One region of the Salinicoccus siamensis genome, then DNA from elsewhere that is predicted to be linked to it. Evidence: riboswitches for the same ligand, from Rfam matches in the RefSeq annotation. Region 1 holds a riboswitch; each other region holds the start of a gene.
What was found. Region 1 has a riboswitch for thiamine pyrophosphate ahead of ACZ5LF_RS07315 (ECF transporter S component). Riboswitches for the same ligand answer to the same signal wherever they lie in the genome.
Positions count from the first base shown of each region.

Region 2: linked by a shared signal. The riboswitch ahead of tenA (thiaminase II) and the one ahead of ACZ5LF_RS07315 (ECF transporter S component) in region 1 are both predicted to bind thiamine pyrophosphate.
Region 3: linked by a shared signal. The riboswitch ahead of ACZ5LF_RS06390 (3-oxoacyl-ACP reductase) and the one ahead of ACZ5LF_RS07315 (ECF transporter S component) in region 1 are both predicted to bind thiamine pyrophosphate.
Region 4: linked by a shared signal. The riboswitch ahead of ACZ5LF_RS08395 (YkoF family thiamine/hydroxymethylpyrimidine-binding protein) and the one ahead of ACZ5LF_RS07315 (ECF transporter S component) in region 1 are both predicted to bind thiamine pyrophosphate.

Region 1 covers NZ_AP043765.1:1,408,057-1,413,311, reverse strand. The annotation lists gene ACZ5LF_RS07325 (ABC transporter ATP-binding protein) at 1-1,187, shown strand, start outside; gene ACZ5LF_RS07320 (ABC transporter ATP-binding protein) at 1,180-3,006, shown strand; TPP riboswitch at 3,055-3,145, shown strand; gene ACZ5LF_RS07315 (ECF transporter S component) at 3,216-3,794, shown strand; gene ACZ5LF_RS07310 (ABC transporter ATP-binding protein) at 3,795-5,195, shown strand; gene ACZ5LF_RS07305 (energy-coupling factor transporter transmembrane component T family protein) at 5,188-5,255, shown strand, end outside.
Region 2 covers NZ_AP043765.1:24,236-29,490, reverse strand. The annotation lists gene thiM (hydroxyethylthiazole kinase) at 1-784, opposite strand, end outside; gene thiD (bifunctional hydroxymethylpyrimidine kinase/phosphomethylpyrimidine kinase) at 788-1,582, opposite strand; gene tenA (thiaminase II) at 1,575-2,258, opposite strand; TPP riboswitch at 2,331-2,430, opposite strand; gene ACZ5LF_RS00120 (metal ABC transporter solute-binding protein, Zn/Mn family) at 2,595-3,542, opposite strand; gene ACZ5LF_RS00115 (metal ABC transporter permease) at 3,580-4,425, opposite strand; gene ACZ5LF_RS00110 (metal ABC transporter ATP-binding protein) at 4,422-5,168, opposite strand.
Region 3 covers NZ_AP043765.1:1,223,030-1,228,284, reverse strand. The annotation lists gene ACZ5LF_RS06395 (NtaA/DmoA family FMN-dependent monooxygenase) at 1-949, opposite strand, end outside; gene ACZ5LF_RS06390 (3-oxoacyl-ACP reductase) at 962-1,711, opposite strand; TPP riboswitch at 1,815-1,917, opposite strand; gene ACZ5LF_RS06385 (IS30 family transposase) at 2,254-3,213, opposite strand; gene ACZ5LF_RS06380 (ISL3 family transposase) at 3,429-4,619, opposite strand; gene ACZ5LF_RS06375 (DUF1648 domain-containing protein) at 4,755-5,225, shown strand.
Region 4 covers NZ_AP043765.1:1,629,253-1,634,507, forward strand. The annotation lists gene ACZ5LF_RS08380 (protein adenylyltransferase SelO) at 1-1,307, opposite strand, end outside; gene ACZ5LF_RS08385 (SDR family oxidoreductase) at 1,487-1,654, opposite strand; gene ACZ5LF_RS08390 (SDR family oxidoreductase) at 1,651-2,088, opposite strand; TPP riboswitch at 2,242-2,340, shown strand; gene ACZ5LF_RS08395 (YkoF family thiamine/hydroxymethylpyrimidine-binding protein) at 2,403-2,981, shown strand; gene ACZ5LF_RS08400 (VOC family protein) at 3,019-3,450, opposite strand; partial or broken gene ACZ5LF_RS08405 (DUF7916 family protein) at 3,642-4,558, shown strand; gene ric (iron-sulfur cluster repair di-iron protein) at 4,649-5,255, opposite strand, start outside.

The sequences.
Region 1 (5,255 bases):
AGATATTCTTAAGGGTCCAAAAACGACTGGATAAGATAAACCGCTTCATCCAGCAGAATCTGGAAGCTGTAAGATTGATCAAGGCAAACGACCGTGCAGGGTTTGAAATCAATAAATTCAGTAAAGTGGCAGGGCGCCTGCGTGATGATACCATTTATGCCCTAAGATTAATGGAATCCATCATGCCTGTGCTCCTTCTGATCATCAACGGAAGCCTGCTTGTTGTACTCTGGATGGCCTCCGATCTATTGCAGAACAACGCCGTCCAGGTTGGAGAAGTGGTGGCCGTCGTCAACTATGCATTAAGGATGCAGGGCGGCTTCTCGATGTTTGCATTCATCATCATCGCCTTCAGCCGCTCCAAAGCATCGAGCGACCGTATGGAAGAAGTGCTGAAATCTCCAATCAGCATAAATGATAACGCAGAAATCGTTAAAGAAAATCAGGCGGGGTCGGTCAAGTTTGAAGGGGTCTCCTTCAGATACCCGGGTTCTTCCCGCTATGTGTTGCGCGATATCAGTTTTGAAGTCCGCGAAAAAGAAAAATTCATCATTATGGGTGGGACTGGGTCAGGCAAAAGTACGCTGCTCAGCCTGATACCCAAAATGTACGAGACAGAGGAAGGCACCATCTACATCAACGGGCGGGACATCAAGGAATGGAATGAAGAAGACCTCAGGCAGGCCATTGGCTATGTCCCGCAATCGGCAGTGCTCTTCTCTGGAAGCATATTCGAGAATCTGCTGTGGGGTGATTTGGAAGCGCTGGAATCCGATATCTTCACATCGACCCAAAAAGCCCAGATCCATAATTCCATCGAATCGTTCGATCATCGCTACGACACGAGGGTCGGACAAAGGGGTGTAACATTGTCCGGTGGCCAGAAGCAGCGGTTGTCGATAGCGCGTGCACTCGTCAGGAAGCCGGGGATACTTATATTGGACGACAGCACTTCAGCGCTTGATATAAGAACGGAGTCTGCCCTTTGGGAGGCGATCAGGGAAGAGGAGACCACCCAGATCATCGTCACGCAGAAGATAGTCACCGCCAAGATGGCAGATCGGATTTTGCTGCTTGAAGGCGGCGAGATCAATGCGCTCGGTTCGCACGAGGAACTGTTGCAGCAATCCGACTTGTATCGTTCAATAGTCGAGTCCCAGACGGAAGGAGGGCAATTGGATGATTGATTTCATAAAGAAACCCTTTGGACACGAGCCTGTCCTGACCAAGGAAGACATCAAAAAAAGGAAGGATAAGGATGATCAGCGCCGTGCCAACGATATTTCAGGCACCTTGAAAAGACTCTGGAAATTCATTTCCGAGGAGCGGAAGCTGCTCTATTCGATCATCTTCCTGGTGACCCTGACCAGTCTGCTCAGCATAACCGGTCCGTTCCTGGTCGGCTATATCGTGGACAATTATTTCGTACCACGTGAATTTGATGGGCTCGGCCGCATACTACTTTTCCTCCTGGTCGTCTATATCCTGCTCTCCTCCATTCAGTACACAGCAGCTTTCTTTATGGTGGGTTTATCGCAGAGGACGATATTCAAGCTACGTTCGCGGTTGTTTTCGCACATGCAGAAGCTTCCTGTAAAGTTTTATGACAAGAGGCAGCATGGCGAGCTGATGAGCCGGATGACGAATGACATCGAAACCATTTCGCAGACATTGAACACTTCATTCATCCAATTTACGACAAGCGTCGTGACCCTGATCGGTACAATCAGCGTGATGCTTTACCTCAGTCCGCTGCTGACGCTGTTGACCGTCACCATCATACCGGTATTGATCGTGGCGGTGGCATTCATCACCAAGCGGACGGGACCGCTCTATAAAAAGAGGCAGAAGGCGACGGGTGAAATGAACGGCTATATCGAAGAAATGGTATCCGGCCAGGAAATCGTTAAAGTCTTTTCGCAGGAAGAAACGGCCATCCGCAACTTCAGCGAGAAGGCGGCGAACCTGAGGGAGATCACTTTTTGGGCCTTTTTGTTTGCAGGTCTGATCCCGAAGATCATGAATATGCTGAACAATGTCAGCTTCACAATTGTTGCCGGGGCCGGCGGCCTGCTCGTGTTCTATACAGACGGGCTTGTGACCATCGGGACGATTGTCGTCTTCGCTGAATATGCCCGCCAATTCACACGGCCCCTGGCTGACCTTTCGAACCAGTTCAACCAGGTGCTGTCGGCTCTTGCCGGCGCAGAGCGGGTTTTTGGAATCATCGATTCGGAGACTGAAACAGATGCAGGTCATATTGAGGATGTGACGATTCGCGGAGAAATAGAATTTGACGACGTTTCCTTCTCTTTTGATGCCGATCAGCAGAAGCCGACGATCAATCATCTAAGCTTCAAGATCGATGCCGGCGAATCGGTCGCCCTCATCGGCGCGACTGGGGCAGGCAAGACTACAGTCATGCAGCTGCTCGCCCGTTTCTACGAGACGGATGAGGGTGAGATCCGAATCGATAATCGGAACATATTGGATTATAAACGTACAGTAGTGCGTTCACAGACGGCTTTTGTGCTGCAGGATCCATATCTGTTCGAAGCGACGATACGCGAAAATATACGATATGGTAAATTGGACGCGACAGATGATGAAGTCATTGAAGCTGCAAAACTGGCTAATGCCCATGAGTTCATCATAGAGCTTGAAAATGGCTATGATACTGTGCTCGAGGCCGATGAGGGCTTCATCTCCCAAGGGCAGAAACAGCTCATTTCCATAGCGAGGGCCCTGATAACAGATCCGGCGATACTGCTTCTTGACGAGGCGACAAGCAGCATAGACACCGTAACGGAGCTGAAGATCCAAGAAGCGCTTGAGCGGCTGATGAAAGACCGTACAAGCATCATCATCGCGCACAGGTTGAATACCATCAAAGCGGTGGATCGTATATTCGTCATGGATCTCGGTGAACTCGTTGAAAGCGGCAGTGAAGAAGAACTGCTTGAAGCGGGTGGCAGATATCATCAGATGATTGCGGACAACAAGTGATTTTACAAAGGATTGAGAATGCGCTATCATGGAGTTAATTGAATAACAGCACACCACTAGGGGTGTCCTTTTGGACTGAGAATTACCCTTATCACCTGATCTAGATCATACTAGCGTAGGGAAGTGGCATATTACATAACATTAATATGCACACCACTACACTAGTGGTGTGCTTTTTTATTCTCTAATGATTTCAGGAGGGTATTAAAATGAAGAAAAGAAGAGGCTTAACATTGACGGACGTTTTGGTGACCGTCGTCGTTTCCCTGGTATTTGCAGTCATCTACTCGGTTTGGGGGGCTTTTTACACAGCTTTGAAACCTCTCGGCATCCATCTAAATGAATTGGTCTATGGCATGTGGTTCATCGCGCCGGTCATCGTATATCTGATAATCAGGAAGCCGGGAGTTGCATTGATTGCGGAATTTGCAGCAGCCTCTGCTGAAACGATAGTCCTGCTGCAGTTCGATGTCATGCTTATCATCTATGGACTTATCCAAGGGTTAGCCTGTGAACTTGTTTTTGCCATTGTACGATATAAAAGTACAGCGTTGATGGTTGCTGTATCAGCGGGAACAGCAGCGGCGCTCTCTACACTGCCTTTGGATTGGTACTATGGTTACCTTGCCCATCTCGAGATATGGAACCTGATTCTGATGGCTGGCTTCAGGATTTTGAGTGGGGCAGTGGTCGCAGGGTGGCTTGCGCATATCCTCTATAGAGCATTGCTTGAGACGGGTGTCCTTAAACTGCTCGGTCAGTATAAGGAAACAGAAAGGGAGGCATAGATGGGGATGGAAGTGGTGAATATGGCACTGCAGTTTCAAGGTGCCCATGAGCCATTGTTTACGGACATGAATCTGCAGATAGAAAAAGGTGAAAAAGTTCTGATAGTAGGACCAAGTGGTTCCGGAAAAAGCACTTTATTGAATATATTGAGTGGCCTCATGCCACGCGTCATTGATGCACTGCTGGAAGCGGACCATATGGATCTGCCTGATGGGGGGGCTGTGGTCTTTCAAGATCCCGATTCCCAGTTCACCATGCCTACAATCGGTGAAGAACTTGCTTTCATCATGGAGAACAATCAAGTGCATGTTGACGATATGACTTCGAATGCCTTGTCAACATTAGAAGCAGTGGGGCTGAAAAAGCCTCTTGAGACCCAAATCAGCAGCTTATCGGGAGGCATGAAGCAAAAACTGGCGATTGCTTCTGCATTGCTGCAGAAAGCCGATACTTTCTTTCTCGACGAGCCGACAAGCATGTTGGATGAAAACACTGCCTGTTCTTTATGGGAAACGATTCAGGAAGTGTGGGAAGAGCGTACCGTAGTAATTGTCGAACACCGGGTGGAACACGTGTGGTTTAGGGTGGATCGGATTATTTTGTTGAATGATGAAGGCTGTATCGTCGCTTCCGCTACACCAGGTGAGATGTTAAGTGACAATAGGGAAGCCTTGGATGCTCTGGGAGTGTGGCATCCACATTCATGGCAGAATGCCCCACGATTCACCAAAAGCATAGATAATGGCGTCCCGCTTCTCCAGATTAATGATCTTTCGATAAGTAGAGTAGGAAACGAGCTGCTCAGTGTGGATGAGCTGCATATTCCTAAAGGGCAATGGATTACACTGGAAGGGGAGAATGGAAGTGGAAAATCAAGTTTCATGATGGCAGTTATGAAGCTGATGCAGACACGAGGAGAAGTCATATTCGAAGACCACCCAATACGAAAGACCAAACAATTCCAAGGGGCACTCTATCCGGTTTTTCAGAACCCCGAACTTCAATTCATCACCAACAGTGTCTTTGATGAAGTATTCATCAATCTGGAAATGCATCATGATGAAGCGGCAGCTAAGAAGAAGACGGGGCAGGTGCTCTCACGGATGGGTCTCTCCCATATCAAAAGACTGCATCCGCTTGAAATATCAACAGGACAAAAGAGGCGGTTAAGTGTCGCAACCGCACTTGGCGGCATCCCGCAGATCATCTTTTTGGACGAACCGACCTTCGGCTTGGACGCGCGCCACACATTCAAACTGCTCGAATTGATTCATGAGCTGGTCGAAGACGGTACGACGATCATCATGATCACCCACGACAAGGAAATAAAAGAACGCTATCCGTCGCGGCGCCTGAAAATCCATAATGGTATGTTGGAAGAGGTGGGTGGCGGTGTTTGAATCCATAAAACGCTATTCCACATTTATAGATAGGACCAATCCGCTCACTAAAATAGTGGC
Region 2 (5,255 bases), 790 kb from region 1:
ATCTGGCCACCACTTTCCGTTCTTTGAGCAAGTTGTCATCATTCAAATACAGCTCATCGATCAGCTTTGTGGCAAAAGTGCCTGGGGTTGGATGTTCCTGGGCCGAAGCCGCCTTTTCAGCGCATAGATTATAATAGCTGACTGCATCAATGACGGATTGATCATCGAACCGGTCTGAAGTGCCAAGGAATGCACAGATGATTGCACCAAGGAGGCAGCCGGATCCCGTCACTCTTCCCTGCAGGGGATGGCCGCTATCCATTATCGAAACTCCGTTCCCAGTCATGAGGGCGTCTTGCGCGCCTGTAACAAGTACAGGGGTCCTGTACCGATCATAGGCCTTGCCTGCAATTTCTTCGACAGGAGTCTCTTCTTTCGAGTCGACCCCCTTCATATTGCTTTCAGCCCCTGACAGCGCATGCATTTCCCCAGCATTTCCCTTAATGAGTGACACTTCGTGGCGTGATAAAAGCTGCTCTGTAATCTCCACCCTGAAGCGTGAAGCACCAAATCCAACTGGGTCAAATACAATCGGCACGTTATTCCTGTTTGCTTCCTTCATCATCTCATCCATGACCTGTAGTTTGGATTGGTCTGCAGTACCAATGTTGACGAGGAGTGCAGAAGCAGATTTCATCAGATCTGAAGCTTCTGCGACTTCCCCGCCTACAAGTGGCGAAGCGCCTATCGCAAGTAGCCCATTAGCTGTGAAGTTTTTGACGACATCATTTGTGATGCAGACAACAAGCGGGTTCATCTCTCTGAGTCTATTTATATTATCCATCAATTACTCTCCTTTATAGCTGAAATGGCTGACTGGTCCATTACCTTTTCCGATATTTGGGTTATATCTGATTGCCGAAGTGATATAGCGCTTAGCGGTACGGAAACTTTCTTCGATCGATTTCCCCTTGGCCAACTCTGCTGTCATCACTGCTGAAAATGTGCATCCTGTGCCATGTGTGTTAGTTGTATCGATACGCGTTTCACTGAGTTCTATTGCATTGTCTGCAGTAAATAAATAGTCTGTAGGACCTGAATCCAGATGTCCGCCTGTTATTACAACGCTCTGCACCCCGATGTCATTCAGGAAGATATCGGCAGCTTTCTTAATATCCCCCTCACTGCTGATTTGTTGGCCACTGATCTTCTCTGCTTCATGTATGTTTGGTGTAACGGTCAAAGCAAGGGGTAAAAGCTGTGTTCTGAGGAATTCAGCAGCATCTTCATCTATGAGTGGATCACCGCTTGTGGCAATCATGACCGGATCGATGATATAGGGGACTTGGTGGTGTTCAACACACTCTTTTATGACTGTCATCATCTCTTCGTTGGCAATCATGCCGCTTTTCATGGCGTCTGGCACTTCGTCGGAAAAGATGCTGTCCAATTGTTCCTGTAGAAACTGTCCCGGGATATTATGGACATCTTGGACGCCGATGGTATTTTGTGCGGTCAGGGCGGTGATTGCGGCCATTCCGAAAACCTGCCGTGAATGGAAGGTTTTGATATCAGCCAAAACACCAGCGCCGCCAGTCGGATCGGTCCCTGCAACCGTCAATGCAATGGGCATTCTAGACATTCATATCCACCTCCGCCCAGTGTTCTCTTGTCATCGCCATATTGAAGAAACGCCTCTCATGCTCCGCACTCTCCCTGAAATTTTTGCGCAGCAGGCCTATTTCATAATCATTCATTTTCCCCGCTTCTTTGTCGATGGCTTTGAACATCACATCAGCCGTCTCATCGATGTTACCACTGTAGAATTCGAACCATCCCCGGTATTGGTGGTTTTCTTGGAATACGTTTTGCGCCATCGCCTTTTCCGCCAACTTTTGATAGATGTAGGGGCACGGTGCCATGGCACTTAGTGTGAATGCGATATTTTCCTTAGCATAGGCGTTATAGTACATATGTTTAATATAATGATCGGCAGAAGGATACCATTCTCCATCCTCTATGATTTCTGCATATGGCCTCCCTACAGCTCTTGCCAGAATTTCATGTGCCTCGACCTCTCCCCCAAGTATGAAGCGCATCTCTTCGAGAAGATATTCCATCATTTCCTTGGAAGTGGTCTTCGAGATCAGCATGGCATAAATATTTGCAAATTCCTCAAGATATAATGCATCTGCCTGGAGATAGTGGATGAGTGAAGCGTGAGAAATATCTTCATTTATGAGCCCTTGGATGAAATCATCCCCGTAAATTTCGTCAATAAACTGCTCTGCATCCTGCTTCAGTTGTGTACTTAACATCATAATCCTCCTATTAGAATGATAAAAACCCATTTCCAGCGTAGGAAATGGGTTTAGTATGAAGACAGGATATGTCCGACCATCCCACATTCCTTACGCTGGCATTATCCAGATCAAGTCAAAGGGATCGGTCTGTGACCGTCTCAGCTAAAAAGCACCCCTAGTGGTGTTGCGTATTCAATTGATTCCCATGTTAGCCGACTCGTCCCTTAAAGTCAAATAGGAGCTTGAGCCACCAGACTGCCGAGGTGTGCCGACAATTTCCCGGGAAATTCAATAAGGAAATCATCTGGGTCCATCAGCCATAAAAAAGACATGGCCGTGCGGCCATGTCTTTTACTCGGCACTTAATTCATCATGAATCAGATTGATGTTGTAATTCAGATACTTGATGTAGGTGTCCACTTCTTCACCTGGTTTTCCGATTTCATCTGAATAGATCGGTTTCTCGGAAAAAGGAACGCCCGTCTGATCGGAGACGGTCTCCATCGGACGCGGATCGACGTTCGATTCGATGAACAGTACAGGCACATCATTTTCTTCAATGAATGAAACAAGTGAATTTATCTGGTTGGGTGAGCCTGTATCTTCAGTATCAATCGCCCATATATACCCTTCCTTCAAACCGTAATCACTGGCAAGATATTGGAAGGCGCGTTCACTTGTAACAAGTACCCGGTCTTCTTTCGGAATGTCATCTATCTTCTGCTGGTAATCCCTTTCTACATCTTTCAATCGTTTAAGATATTCGTCAGCCCGCTTCTCATAGTTTTCTTTTCTTTCCGGGTCTTTTTCAATGAAAGCGTCACGCATATCCTCTGCCATCTTTATCCCTACTTTAGGACTGATGAAAGCATGCGGGTTGATTTCTTCTGCTTGGGTCTCTTCATCAGTGATGTACATTGGTTCGATGCGGTCTGATAGGGAGTAGACATCGTCTGGGTCTTGATTGACGGAATCGATCATTTTAAAGAACCAACCATTTCCACCACCTTCAAGGTTCAAGCCGTTATAGAAAAGAATATCTGCGTCAGTGGCTTTTTTCATGTCTTTAGGAAGTGGTTCATATTCATGGGGATCCGTGCCGGTCGGTACGAGGTTATGGATGTCGACATCCTCGCCTCCAATCTCACGGGCGAGATCTTCTAGAATCGTAAAGGATGTGACCACTTTCAATTTTTCATCCTCATTCGCTTCACTCGCGGCACTGCTTTCATTTGAACAAGCATTCAACACTAGTACGACCATCAACAGGCCGATCAGATAAGTAATCTTATTCTTCATGTTTAATCTCTCCTAAAAATTTATAATGGATCATCAATTATGATTTTTTCATCTTGCGAAGCTTTGGCCACAACACACCTTGTTTTGGAGAAAAGATCAGCACCAATACAAAGAGGATGGCTGAAGCGATGGCTATGACCGGGCCGGAAGGCAGATCATGCATATAGCTGTAATAGATGCCGACCACTGCAGCGCTGGCTCCAAAAATTGAAGATAGCACAATCATGATGGATAGGCGGTTCGTCAGCAGATAGGCGGTCGAAGCTGGTGTAATCAGTAGTGAGACTACAAGTATCACTCCGACTGTCTGCAGGGACGCCACTGCAACAAGTGTCAATAGTACCATCAGACCATAATGGATGAAGCGGGTATTCAATCCATAAACCCGTGCCATCGTCTCATCGAATGTTGCAATGAGCAGTTCTTTATAAAAGACCACGATGATGATAATGACCAGAAGGCTGACCCCTGCAGTGATCCACATATCAGAAGTCCTGACGTGCAGGACGTTACCGAACAGTATCTGCGTCAGATCTGTTGCACTCTGCGCTTTTGTAATCAGTATGATCCCTAGGGCCAAAGCAGTTGAGAACACTATTCCGATCGAAGCATCTGTTTTGATCCTGCTGTTTTGGCTGATGCCACCTATCCCCACTGCAGCAATCACTCCTGCTACTACAGCCCCATAGAAATAAGAAATGCCCAACATGTAGGAAATGGCGATGCCAGGCAGTACTGCATGGGAAATGGCATCTCCCATCAGCGACATGCCGCGCAGTACGATAAAACTGCCAATTACACCAGATATGATGCCGACCATTATTGAAGTGATCAATGCTTTCTGGAGGTAATCATAGAACAATAGGTCATTCAAAAAACTCATGATAATTTACCTCCCATGTTCTTTAAGACAGCTAATGGTGCGTTAAAGGTTTTCTCCATCAGATCTGGCGTGAATACTTCAGAAACCGGTCCTGCAGCAACCAATCCCCCATTCACCAAGATCAAGTCATCAAAATAATCTTTTACTTTGGTCAGATCATGGTGGATGACGAATAGTGTTTTTCCCTGGTCCCTCAATTCCTTAAGAATTTTGATGATGACTTCCTCGCTATGGATGTCGATTCCGACAAATGGCTCATCCATGAAGAATATATCTGCATTTTGGGCCAGACTCCTTGCTAAGAACACCCTTTGCTGTTGCCCACCTGAAAGTTCTCCTATCTGTTTATCGGCAAACTCTTCCATTCCAACTTTTCTCAATGCCTCCATGGCTCTCGTCTTTTCCTTCTCTTTAGGGCGGCTGAATAAGCCCAATTTGGGATAGGTGCCTTGTATTACCGTATCTTTGACCAGGATTGGGAAATTCCAATCTATATTTGATCTTTGGGGAATATAGGCGATATTCTTGCGGATTTTATCGATGGATTTTCCAAATATCTGTACTTCCCCCGAATCTTTCGGCACCAGACCAAGGACTGATTTTACAAATGTTGATTTTCCGGAACCATTCGGTCCGATGATGCCGATCAGCTTGCCCGAATCAACAGAAATATCAAGGTTTTTTATGGCGATTTTATTAGAATATGAAACTGTTAAATCTTTAACGACGAGTGACTCTTCCAAAACGTGATCCCCCTATTGCTTTATATCCCAATGGGATAGCGAATATTAGGGATCCCTAAGTTAGGGCTCCCTAAACTTAATTCACTA
Region 3 (5,255 bases), 190 kb from region 1:
CGAGTTTCCACGATTTTGTATCCTGCTGAACAAAGAATTCGAGTTGCTTCAGCGCAGTATCAATTGGCAGTAAATCGTCTAATTTCGCTTTCTTTTCTTGTGCTTCTTCTTTTGTCTTACCCACGTAAGTCACTAGACCTGGAAACACTTTGATAGAGCAGTCTGGTCGATGACTTTCTCTTATTGCCCGATCTAATTTCTCACGATAGGCTTTTGCTTGTCTTAAGTTCCAAGCAACTGAGTAGACTGCATCGGCATATTTCGCAGCAAGTGCCACGCCTTCTGTTGATGCCCCTGCTTGCATCGCAACCGGTTTTCCTTCCTTTCCTAAAGGCAAGGTTAATGGCCCCTTTACTTGGAAGTAATCCCCATTATGGTTGAACGGTTGAATATTCTCGTTTTTAATGATTTTATTGTTCGCTCTGTCTGGACTATAGTCATCAATGGACCACGATTCAAATAATTGATCCATGACTTCAGCAAATTCATCTGCTTTCTTATAGCGCACTGCTCTTTCCGGTAATTCTGGCATACTGTGATTTTGTGCTTCGTAATCGGACATTGATGTCACAAGGTTCCACCCCACACGTCCTTTTGTTATGTGTTGCAGTGTGAGTAACTGCCTTGCTGAAGTAAACGGGTTATTAAATGTTCCCGAAATAGTTGAAACAAGTCCAACGTTAGCTGTGACATTACTCATGGCAGTTAATACAACTATTGGATCAAAATAACTCGTTGGTAATTCGGTAGCACTATGCGCAGGGAAGGCTTGTGCATCTGCAAAAAATACCGCATCGAATTTTCCACGTTCAGCAATCTTCGCCAAATTTTCATAGTATCCAATTGTCGTAAATTCATCTATGCTCGAATTTGCTGCTATCCATGCTGCCTGATGATGCCCTACACCATACAATAAAACCCCTATATTTAACTTTTTTGGATTAACCATAATATATCCCACCTAGTTCATAGTAAGGCCACCATCCACCGTGATGTTCTGCCCTGTAATGCCATCTGCTGATTCGGAACAAAGATAAACCACCATATTCGCAACATCTTGGGGGGATGTTACTTTCCTTAATGGTGTGGATTGTGCGATTAATTCAAATACTTCGGGTGTTGTGACTGCACTTGCATCTGTTGTCTTCAGTAATCCGCCCGAAACGATATTTGCTCGGATGCCGTACTGACCAAGCTCTGCTGCAACATTTCTGGTGAATCCGATTAAAGCAGCTTTTGCTGTTGTATATTCGTGATATGGTACCACAGGGTTTTGATATAGATTTGTGCCGATGCTAATGATTGAACCCTCTTTTCGTTCTAGAAACTGAGGGATGACACTTTGCGATACGTTGAACGCGGCTTTTAGCGTGCCGTCTAATTGTTGTTCATAATCTTTGTAAGTTAAATCTTTAAATGCTTTTTGAGTAGTTGGTTCAAACTTGAAGTTTACGAGTGCATTGTTTACCACAACATCAATCTGCCCAAAATGTTCAGTCCCTTTTTTAACTAACTGTTCAACTGCTTCCCGATTTGTAACGTCTGCCTGAATAGAAATTGCTTGAGATCCGATTTGCTTTTGCAACGCTTCTGCTTCTGCTTTACTACGATTGTAGTTAATGATGACGTTAAAGCCTTTTTCACTCAATGTTTTTACGATGCAACTCCCAAGACCTCTGCCACTTCCTGTTACTAAAACTGTCCTTGCCAAGTGAATACCTCCTCTATTTTAGAATAAAAAATACGCAACCTTCATAGGAAGGTTACGTATCGAAAGCGAATTATACATATCTATAAAGGCATAGATATTTAGCTGTATCGAAGTAACACTTTCCTACGCTAGTTTTAACTAGATCAGGTTCGAAGGGTTTGAGGTAATCCTCATCTCAGTTTATCAAAACGCCCCTAGTGCGGATTTATTCTATTTAATATCATTGTAGTACTTCTAAGAGATACGTCAAGTAAATAGTGAATATTTTGCAATTTATTGAACAAGCTGAACAGGACTTCTCATCCACTTGAGTCAAAAAGATTTCTAAGAAGATTCGGCAGTGTATTGAACGTGTTTCTACTATTATATGGATCGCTCATTGATAAAAATGGCCACTGTAAATGTTATTTTTCATTTATTTGTTTGTCAAAATAAGCTGGACAGTTCTTTTCACCCATTTAACTTAAAATTAGGGACTCAGTTGGAAAGGAATGTTAACAATAAATGTCTAAACATAAAGGAAGATAAACTAACTTCATTTGTCAAAATAAGCTAGACAGCCTGCCTACATCCATGTAACTCATAAATGCTTCCAGCGGTGTCTGGTAGTTCAAAGACTTTCTGGGTATGTGGTTTCTCTTGGAGGCTACTGAAGCAACCATCCTCTGATCCACTGTGTTGAAATCCATATGCTTGGGCAGGCCGTCTTTCCGAAGCAGTCCATTGGAATGTTCATTCAATCCTCTTTGGGAAGGCGTGCCCGGGTCGGCAAAGTAAATATCAATATCATTTCGGTTGCTCATTGACTGCCAATTTGAGAATTCCTTACCACAGTCGAAAGGAATGGATTTGAACACATTTCTGGGGATCTGATGGAACCATGCGTTGAGGACTGTTTCAATATCCTTTGCAGTCCGACCCTCGGGCTTGAGGGTAATGATCACTTTCGACAGCCGTTCTACAAGTGTCACAACGGCACTTTTATGATGGATGCCGACAATGGTATCGCCTTCCAGATGTCCAAATTCTTCTTTGAATGCTGGGTAGTCCGTCTTTCTGTCAGAGAGTTTCCGTCTGAAAGCCTGTCGCCCACGGCGTTCCTTATGGCCGTTGGGTTTTCGCTTTCCTTTCATCGGCAAGGTGGAAACATCAAAGTCTTTGCGCTTGAACATGCGGTACAATGTGCGGCTGGAGCAGTTGATCGGCTGTTCACGGCGACCGACAATCACATCCGGCGTCCATCCTTGCGCGACCTTTTCTGCCACATATGCGCGTTGATCATTCGACAGCACCGTCTGTTTTCGACCGCAACGCTGCTTGTTTGCCTTGTAGCGCTTATAGAAATCCAATGCGGTGTGACCGTCTTTCAGGAAAGTGACCACATTGTGGACGGTCTGACGTGCTCGGCCAATCTGTTCTGAAATCTTTGATACAGAGGCATTCTGATGGAAATAAGATTCTATAATTACAAGTTCATCCGTGCTAAGATGGGTGTAGGTCATTCGTGATCACTCCTATGATTTCTTTGGTCGGAAATACATTTTGAGTGTATCACGAGTGGCTTTCTTTATGTGTCTAGCTTAATTTTACAATCGGCGTAATGAAATATAAAATTATTGAAAACTGCAATAGGTATAAATTTATTTCTAAAAATAAAACGGTTCTCCCCAGTGAAGTGTGTTGATTTCTTCCTCTAACGTAGGATCTCTTTTTATTTCTAAGCTGGGGGACGACACTCCATACGGATCCGGAGATCGAAATGATACATATTCGGGCATCCGTAACTGCGTCGTTTCAGCGTTTTGATCAGGTTATTGGTACCTTCCAGTCGTGCGTTTGTCAGTCCGTAGGTGAAGTGGTTCAGAATCTCCTGTTTCCACTTCAAGACGGTTTTGACTATAGACTTTGTGGCGTTCGCTCCTTCAAAAAGGTAGTGGCTGCACCAGTCTTCAAGGGCTTTTTGCGCTTTCTTGTAGCTTTTGGCACAATATATGTCCCGGAACTTCTGAAGCGCAACCCACTGCTTTTTCAACTCAGGATTTTCTCCGAGCCAAGTGCGTAACGTCTCTTTTTCTTCTAACTTCAGGTGTTTGGGATGGGCCATCAAAAGCCTGCGCTGATGCCTGATGTTCTTGTGGCTGGTCCCGTTGTTTCCTTCCAGCTTCCTCGCACGATCCAGAGCCTGCGTGAACAACTGGATGACGTGGAACTTGTCGACAACGATGGCTGTCTCCGGCCATATCTCGTGGACGGTCTGCGCCATGCCGGGAGCCAGGTCCGTAACGATGACTTCAGGTGCCTGCAACGGATACCGGCGCAGCCCTTCCTGGATACGCTCCCGGCTCTTTCCCGGGTGCGTCTGCCACACGTGGCCCGTGTGTGCATCCTGAAGAGCGACACTGTAGGTGTGGCCCCGTTTATGGGCGAATTCATCCATGCAGAGCGCTGGCGGTGCTTCGTAATCAGCCGGCCGTGCCAATGTTTCTTCGGCATAGGTGTAAAACCAGGAAGCCACGGTCGATGGTGGCACGGCCATCTCTCTGGCTACCGCCTCGAAGGACTGACCGATGCATTTTCTCGCAATCATCTGTTTGAAATGCGTCGTCACGTTCCCACGCACGGGAACCTCCGGCCATTCGACCGTCCAGGTGATGCCACAGTCTTCACAACGCTGGCGGTGGACCGGGACACGAATATAGATGGTTTCCCGGGTAGAAACCCAGGCGTGACGCAGGAAGCGATTCTTGTTTCTGGCATGATTGATACTTTCCTGGAAGCATAACGGACAGAGATGGTTCTGTGGCTTCGGCTCGACGCCGAGAACCCAGCCATCTTTCACACGTTCTCCTTCATTATTCAATATAAAGGTTGGTAGGTGCAGGATATCTGTAGTAAACTGTTTATACAAGCAGAACTTCCTCTCTATCAATGTTTTGGGTTGGTACTTTAAACATTAGAGGAAGATTCTGCTTTTTTCAATGTCAAGCACACATGATTAGGGAGAGCCTAATATATTTAAATAAAAAAGGAAGATATTATGTTAATGAAAGTAAAATCATTTAAAAGTGTATTTTATATTATTTCTTCGATCATTTTAGTCTATCATTTGGTTAATTTGTTTTTATTTTGGCCAAACATGCCAGATCGTATTGCCATTCATTTCACTATGGGTGAACCAGATAATTGGGGGTCGAAATATTTTGTGCTAATTATGCCAACTATAGGACTTTTAATGTGGTGGTTAATTGGCTTATTAACTAAACACCCAGAAAAACTCAACTACATTAATTTGACGGAAAAAAACCGAGAGAAACAATATAATATGTCGGAAAAAATAATGACTTTAATCCAAAACTTAGTGTTAATTGCTTCTATATTAGCTAATGAATCATTAATAAGACATGCAGTAGGCATTGAGAATAATGTATTTAATTTCTTACCTTTGTTTTTGACAGGGATTATGGTGCTGGCTGTTTTTTACAATTTAATTTGGGCAGCCAGATTAAAAGAGTAAATTATCATAAAAAGTATTTTCTTTGATAAC
Region 4 (5,255 bases), 220 kb from region 1:
TTCAACGCCTCCTCCACAAGATGATTGCGCGGGATGACTGCCGGGTTGACTTGCCGCATCTGTTCATATGCCGATTCGACCACCAAGCCTTGTGCCTCAAGCCTCTCCTGCCATCTCCTGCGCCAATCTTTGAAGCGTTCACTGGCCATAAGCGCATCATCATTCCACCCATCAAGTGACAGCGTGCGGAACGTTTTCGTAAAATCAGCCTGGTGATGGCTCATGAGATCGAGCAGTTCCATGCCAAGCGCGTCATCCTGGCTTCCGCTGCCATCGAGGCCGAGTTTATCGCGCATGCCCTTCTGCCATTTTTCATTATACAGCTGGCCGAAATGGCTGAGCGATTGCTGGGCGATCTTCACCGCCTCTTCCTTATCCTCATGGAGCAGTGGCAGCAGCGTCTCTGCAAACCGTGCGATGTTCCACTGCCCGATTCCCGGCTGGTTCTGGTAGCTGTAGCGCTTTTGTGCATCTATCGAACTGAAGCATGTTTCCGGGTGGTAGACATCCATGAAGGCACACGGGCCGTAATCGATGGTCTCCCCGCTGATCGTCATGTTGTCGGTGTTCATCACGCCGTGGATGAAGCCCACATGCTGCCATTTGCTGATCAAGTCAGCTTGACGTTCTATGACGGCATCCAGAAATTCTCGGTACTTGTCCGGCTTCGCTGCAAGTTCTGGGTAATGGCGGCGGATTGCGTAATCCGCAAGCAGCCGCACATTACCGTCCCCCTCGGCGCGGGCTGCATACTCAAATGTGCCGACACGGATGTGGCTCGATGCCACACGGGTCAATACCGCACCCGGGAGCATCTTGCCCCGGCTCACGGCTTCTCCTGTCGTAATGAGTGCCATGGCACGGGTCGACGGTATGCCAAGCCCATGCATCGCTTCACTGATCATATATTCCCGAAGCATCGGCCGAAGTGGCGCGCGCCCGTCCCCCATACGGGAGAATGGTGTACGCCCGGAGCCTTTCAGCTGGATGTCCATCCGTTTGCCTGACGGCGCCAATTGCTCACCGAGCAGTACTGCACGGCCGTCCCCGAGCATCGTAAAACTGCCGAACTGATGCCCTGCGTAAGCCTGGGCAATCGGTCTACTGCCTTTTGGCAGTGCATTTCCGGAGAAGACATCAGGTGCTTCCATCTGAAGGTTTGCCGCATCGAGACCCAATTCACCAGCCAATTTCCAGTTGAATAGGACCATCTCTGGAAACGCCGCGCGCTCCGGTTGTGTTTCTCTATAAAAGACTTCCGGGAGTTCTGTATAAGTGTGCTTCAATTGCCATCCGCTCTCAGTCATAATATTCGCCCCTTTTACGTGGTATTCTGTCTATCCATTTTATCAGAGTTCATACAACATTAATAACGATGGGAACATGCCTTTTGTGCTGACAGTTGACTTCTATAGTCATAATCTTTACAAAATAACCAACCAAAAAAGGCACCAGACCATATGTCTGATGCCTTGCCCCTGCAAAACTACTGGGCGGTATAGCCGCCATCTACAAGGAGGGTCGTGCCAGTCGTAAACCCTTTCTCCGCCAGGAATACCACTGCGTGTGCAATCTCTTCAGGCTTGCCGAACCTGCCGATCGGGTGCTTGTCGACGAGAGCATCATAAAACTCTCCTAATGCGTCCTTATTCACCATACTGGCATCGACATAGCCTGGAGTACTGCACTAGCGCGTGGGTTATTCTTGGCATACTGTAATCCAACGGATTTCGTCATTAAGTTTATTGCACTCCTGGGAGGAGTGTATGAAAGTTTGTAGAATACGCTGTCTCGATTGGCTTTGATTACTCTCTGAGCGTCCTCGTAGAAAAGCTTGTGCGTCTCGCCCCGGAGACCGATTCCGGCATGGTTGAACATAATATTCAGATGTCCAAACTTTTCCACGGCGGGAGCAACGCCTTTTTTAAAATCCTCTTCCACTGATACGTCGATCCATTGAAATGCGACGTCACCATGGCCTGCCAAATTTCCTTCTGCTTTCCTACTTGCGTTTCCATCATCATCTGCAATTGCGACTTTGACTCCTTTTCCCAGGAACGTTTGTGCTACTTTGTCCTTAAGTCCCAAAGCGCATCTCTTTTAATGACCGTATCCGTTCACGATACAGATACCCATTTGTTTCAATTTTCAAACTTTTAAGCGCCATTTATTTTTAATCATCTGAAGCTGTCAGTTGTAGTCGATGGCCGATCACATGTATGATGAGGGTGAAACTGCATACCGATGCACTGGGGGCGCTATATGAAGCTGAGACGGATCACCGGACCCCTACGACCCGATCTGGATAACACCAGCGTGGGGAAGTGCAGCTGATATACCTTCATGCTGCATTCCCATCGGACTGCAGTCTTTTTATATCAATATTCAGGAGGTATGGCATTATGGGAAACGCATACGGTTCAAGACAGCCTGTAGGCTGTCAATTCAATTTGAGTGTGATGAGCGATGACTTCGTGGATGTCATCCTATCGGCTTTGGAGAAGACCGAAACTGCTGAAGTCATGATGGAGACGGATGACGTGTCATCCTGGGTGCACGGCCCGATATCCGACGTTTTTGCTGTCGTGGAGTTGATCTACTTAAACGCCGCACAGACCGGTAGGCACGTGGCGATGAGCGGCACATTTTCAGCCGGGTGCCCCGGGGCTCAAGAGGAGGACGATTCCAAAACACCGGCCGGTTCGACAGCGCCGCGTAGAGATGTGGCGCAACAGGCCCGATGCAAATTCGCGCTCTATCCGCTGGGTACTGGGGACTACATGGAGATTATCCAATCCCGCATCAATACAGCAGCGGATGAAGGTGTAAAGGTGAGCGCCGGTCATGGTGCCACACGACTGGATGGGGACGTCCGTGACATCTTCAATGCCTTGGAATCCGCGTTTTTGAAAGTACAGGAAGCGGCAGGACATACCGCCATGACCTTCACCCTCTCATCAAACAGCCCTTCCAACCGCTGATTGACTACGGCCCACCTCAAAGAGGCGGGCCGTATTTCTATATGATCAGCATATCGTCATCATCAAACTCCCAGTCAGCACCATAGGCGACTTCCCAGTAGTAGCCGTCCGGATCTTTGAAGTATCCGCTGTAGCCGCCCCATGAGGTTGGACTCGCTTCCCTGGTGACGATGCCCCCTGATTTTTTGGCCCGCTCCAGTATGTGATCGACCTCCGCTTCAGACTTCGCATTAAATGCCAAGGTGATGCCGTTGAAGCCATGTGTCATGTCCATCGCATCCGCTCCGGTCTCTGTCGCAAGTGTGTCGAGCGGGTACAACGCCAGTTTCGATCCCTTCATCCTGAAAAAGATGATTTCCATCTCGTCCTCATCACCCATTATGATCGACTCCAATCCGAGTTTCCTATAGAAGTCGACTGAAACTGAAATATCTTTGACGCTAAGTGTAATCAGATTGATTCTGTCCATGGCCATCCCCCTTTTCAGATAAGCTAGTATATAAGATGTATTTTTACACTTTAAATATATCATATGTATTTGACATCCGGAGAATATGATTCGAAATATATTTTCGGTCCACCCTCTCCGCCATCCGCTTCAAACTGGTCAGCGGCGTCATTTTTATATAGAATGAGGGCAAAGAAGGGAGACGATCCATTATGAAACGATTACTGGACTGTAATGCATCTGATTTCAAAGGCATGTCCGGCCGGGATCTGAAACAATCCATCCAGGCAAGTGAAGGCCGGGTGATGCTCGCAGAGACGATGGCCACCGTGCCCCACTCTACCCGGACATCACCAATGCAGAACTGGCCGCTTCATTCGGAGCGGATATGCTGCTGTTCAACCTGCTGGATGTCTTCGATCCAACAGTAGAAGGACTGGTCCCATCTGTCCGCACAGAGGTCATGCAGGAAATCAAACAGCTTACAGGACGGCCGATCGGACTCAACCTTGAACCGGTCGACCTCGATGCCGAAGAGATTGAAGCGCTCGACACCATCAATCGCGGACGCATCGCCTCCAAGGAAGCATTAACGGCTGCCCAGACGCTCGATTTTGATTTCATCTGCCTTACCGGCAATCCAAAAACGGGCGTCTCAAATGATGAAATTGCCCTCGCCATAGCGCGTGCCCGGGAGATATTCGGCGAAGATACACTGATCATCGCCGGCAAAATGCATGGCGCTGGTGTCGCCAATGAAACAGGCAGTACGATCATCACCAATGAAGCCCTCAACACCTTCATCCGTGCAGGCGCCGATGTCATTCTGATGCCGGCACCCGGCACGGTCCCCGGCATCACCGTGGAAGACGCCCAGCAATATATCACCCATATCCATTCACAAGGTGCACTTGTGATGTCCACGATCGGGACCAGCCAGGAAGGTGCCGATGACGCGACCATCCGCCAGATTGCCTTAAACGCCAAGATGGCCGGGGCCGACATCCATCACATCGGAGACGCGGGCTTCTATGGCATCGCGGTGCCGGAAAATATTATGGCCTACTCGATCGCCATCCGCGGCCGCCGCCATACTTATGTGCGCATGGCCCGCTCCATAAACCGGTGAGGGAAACTGAGAATAAATATAATGAATACCCCCCAACATTTAGCGTCAGGGTCTAATTGTTGGGGGTATGCATAATATCACTCGTTTTTTCTACATTGCCTTTCTGACGCGTTCAAACAAGACATGATTTTCAAGATGGACATGATCGAATGTATCCTTCTCAATCTTTTCAAGTCGTGTATAGACGAGACGATATGTGCCACACGCATTGCTGTGTGGTGTGAAATCTGAAGTGACCTGGCGCAGTTCTTTTAGTATATTGCCTACCGTTTCATGTTCGCCTTCCAATTCACTGACGTGCGGCTGGAGTTTATCGCCTATTTCCGATGATGGATTTTCCATATATTGAATGATCATCGGGAAAACGACATGGTCTTCCTCTTCTGTATGGATCATCATCTCATTGCGCAGCTCCTTATAGAGTGCCTGCAGACGGACGAGATGGGGTTCGTTCGGACCATGCTTCCGTGCAAGCTTTGTGACATACGGACTGAGCGCCTGGAATTCGTCCATCAGCTCCTGGTGGTATCTGTTCTGGATGAAGGTGATGATCCCTTTCTCATCAAGATATTTCGGCTGTATGCCGGCCTCTTGGCGCGTCTCTATTGCGTTTATCTCCGCCATCACGCCTTCTAGATCAAGGCCGCGTGCCGCCACTGCTTCTGATAGTGAAATTTTCCCGCCACAGCAGTAGTCG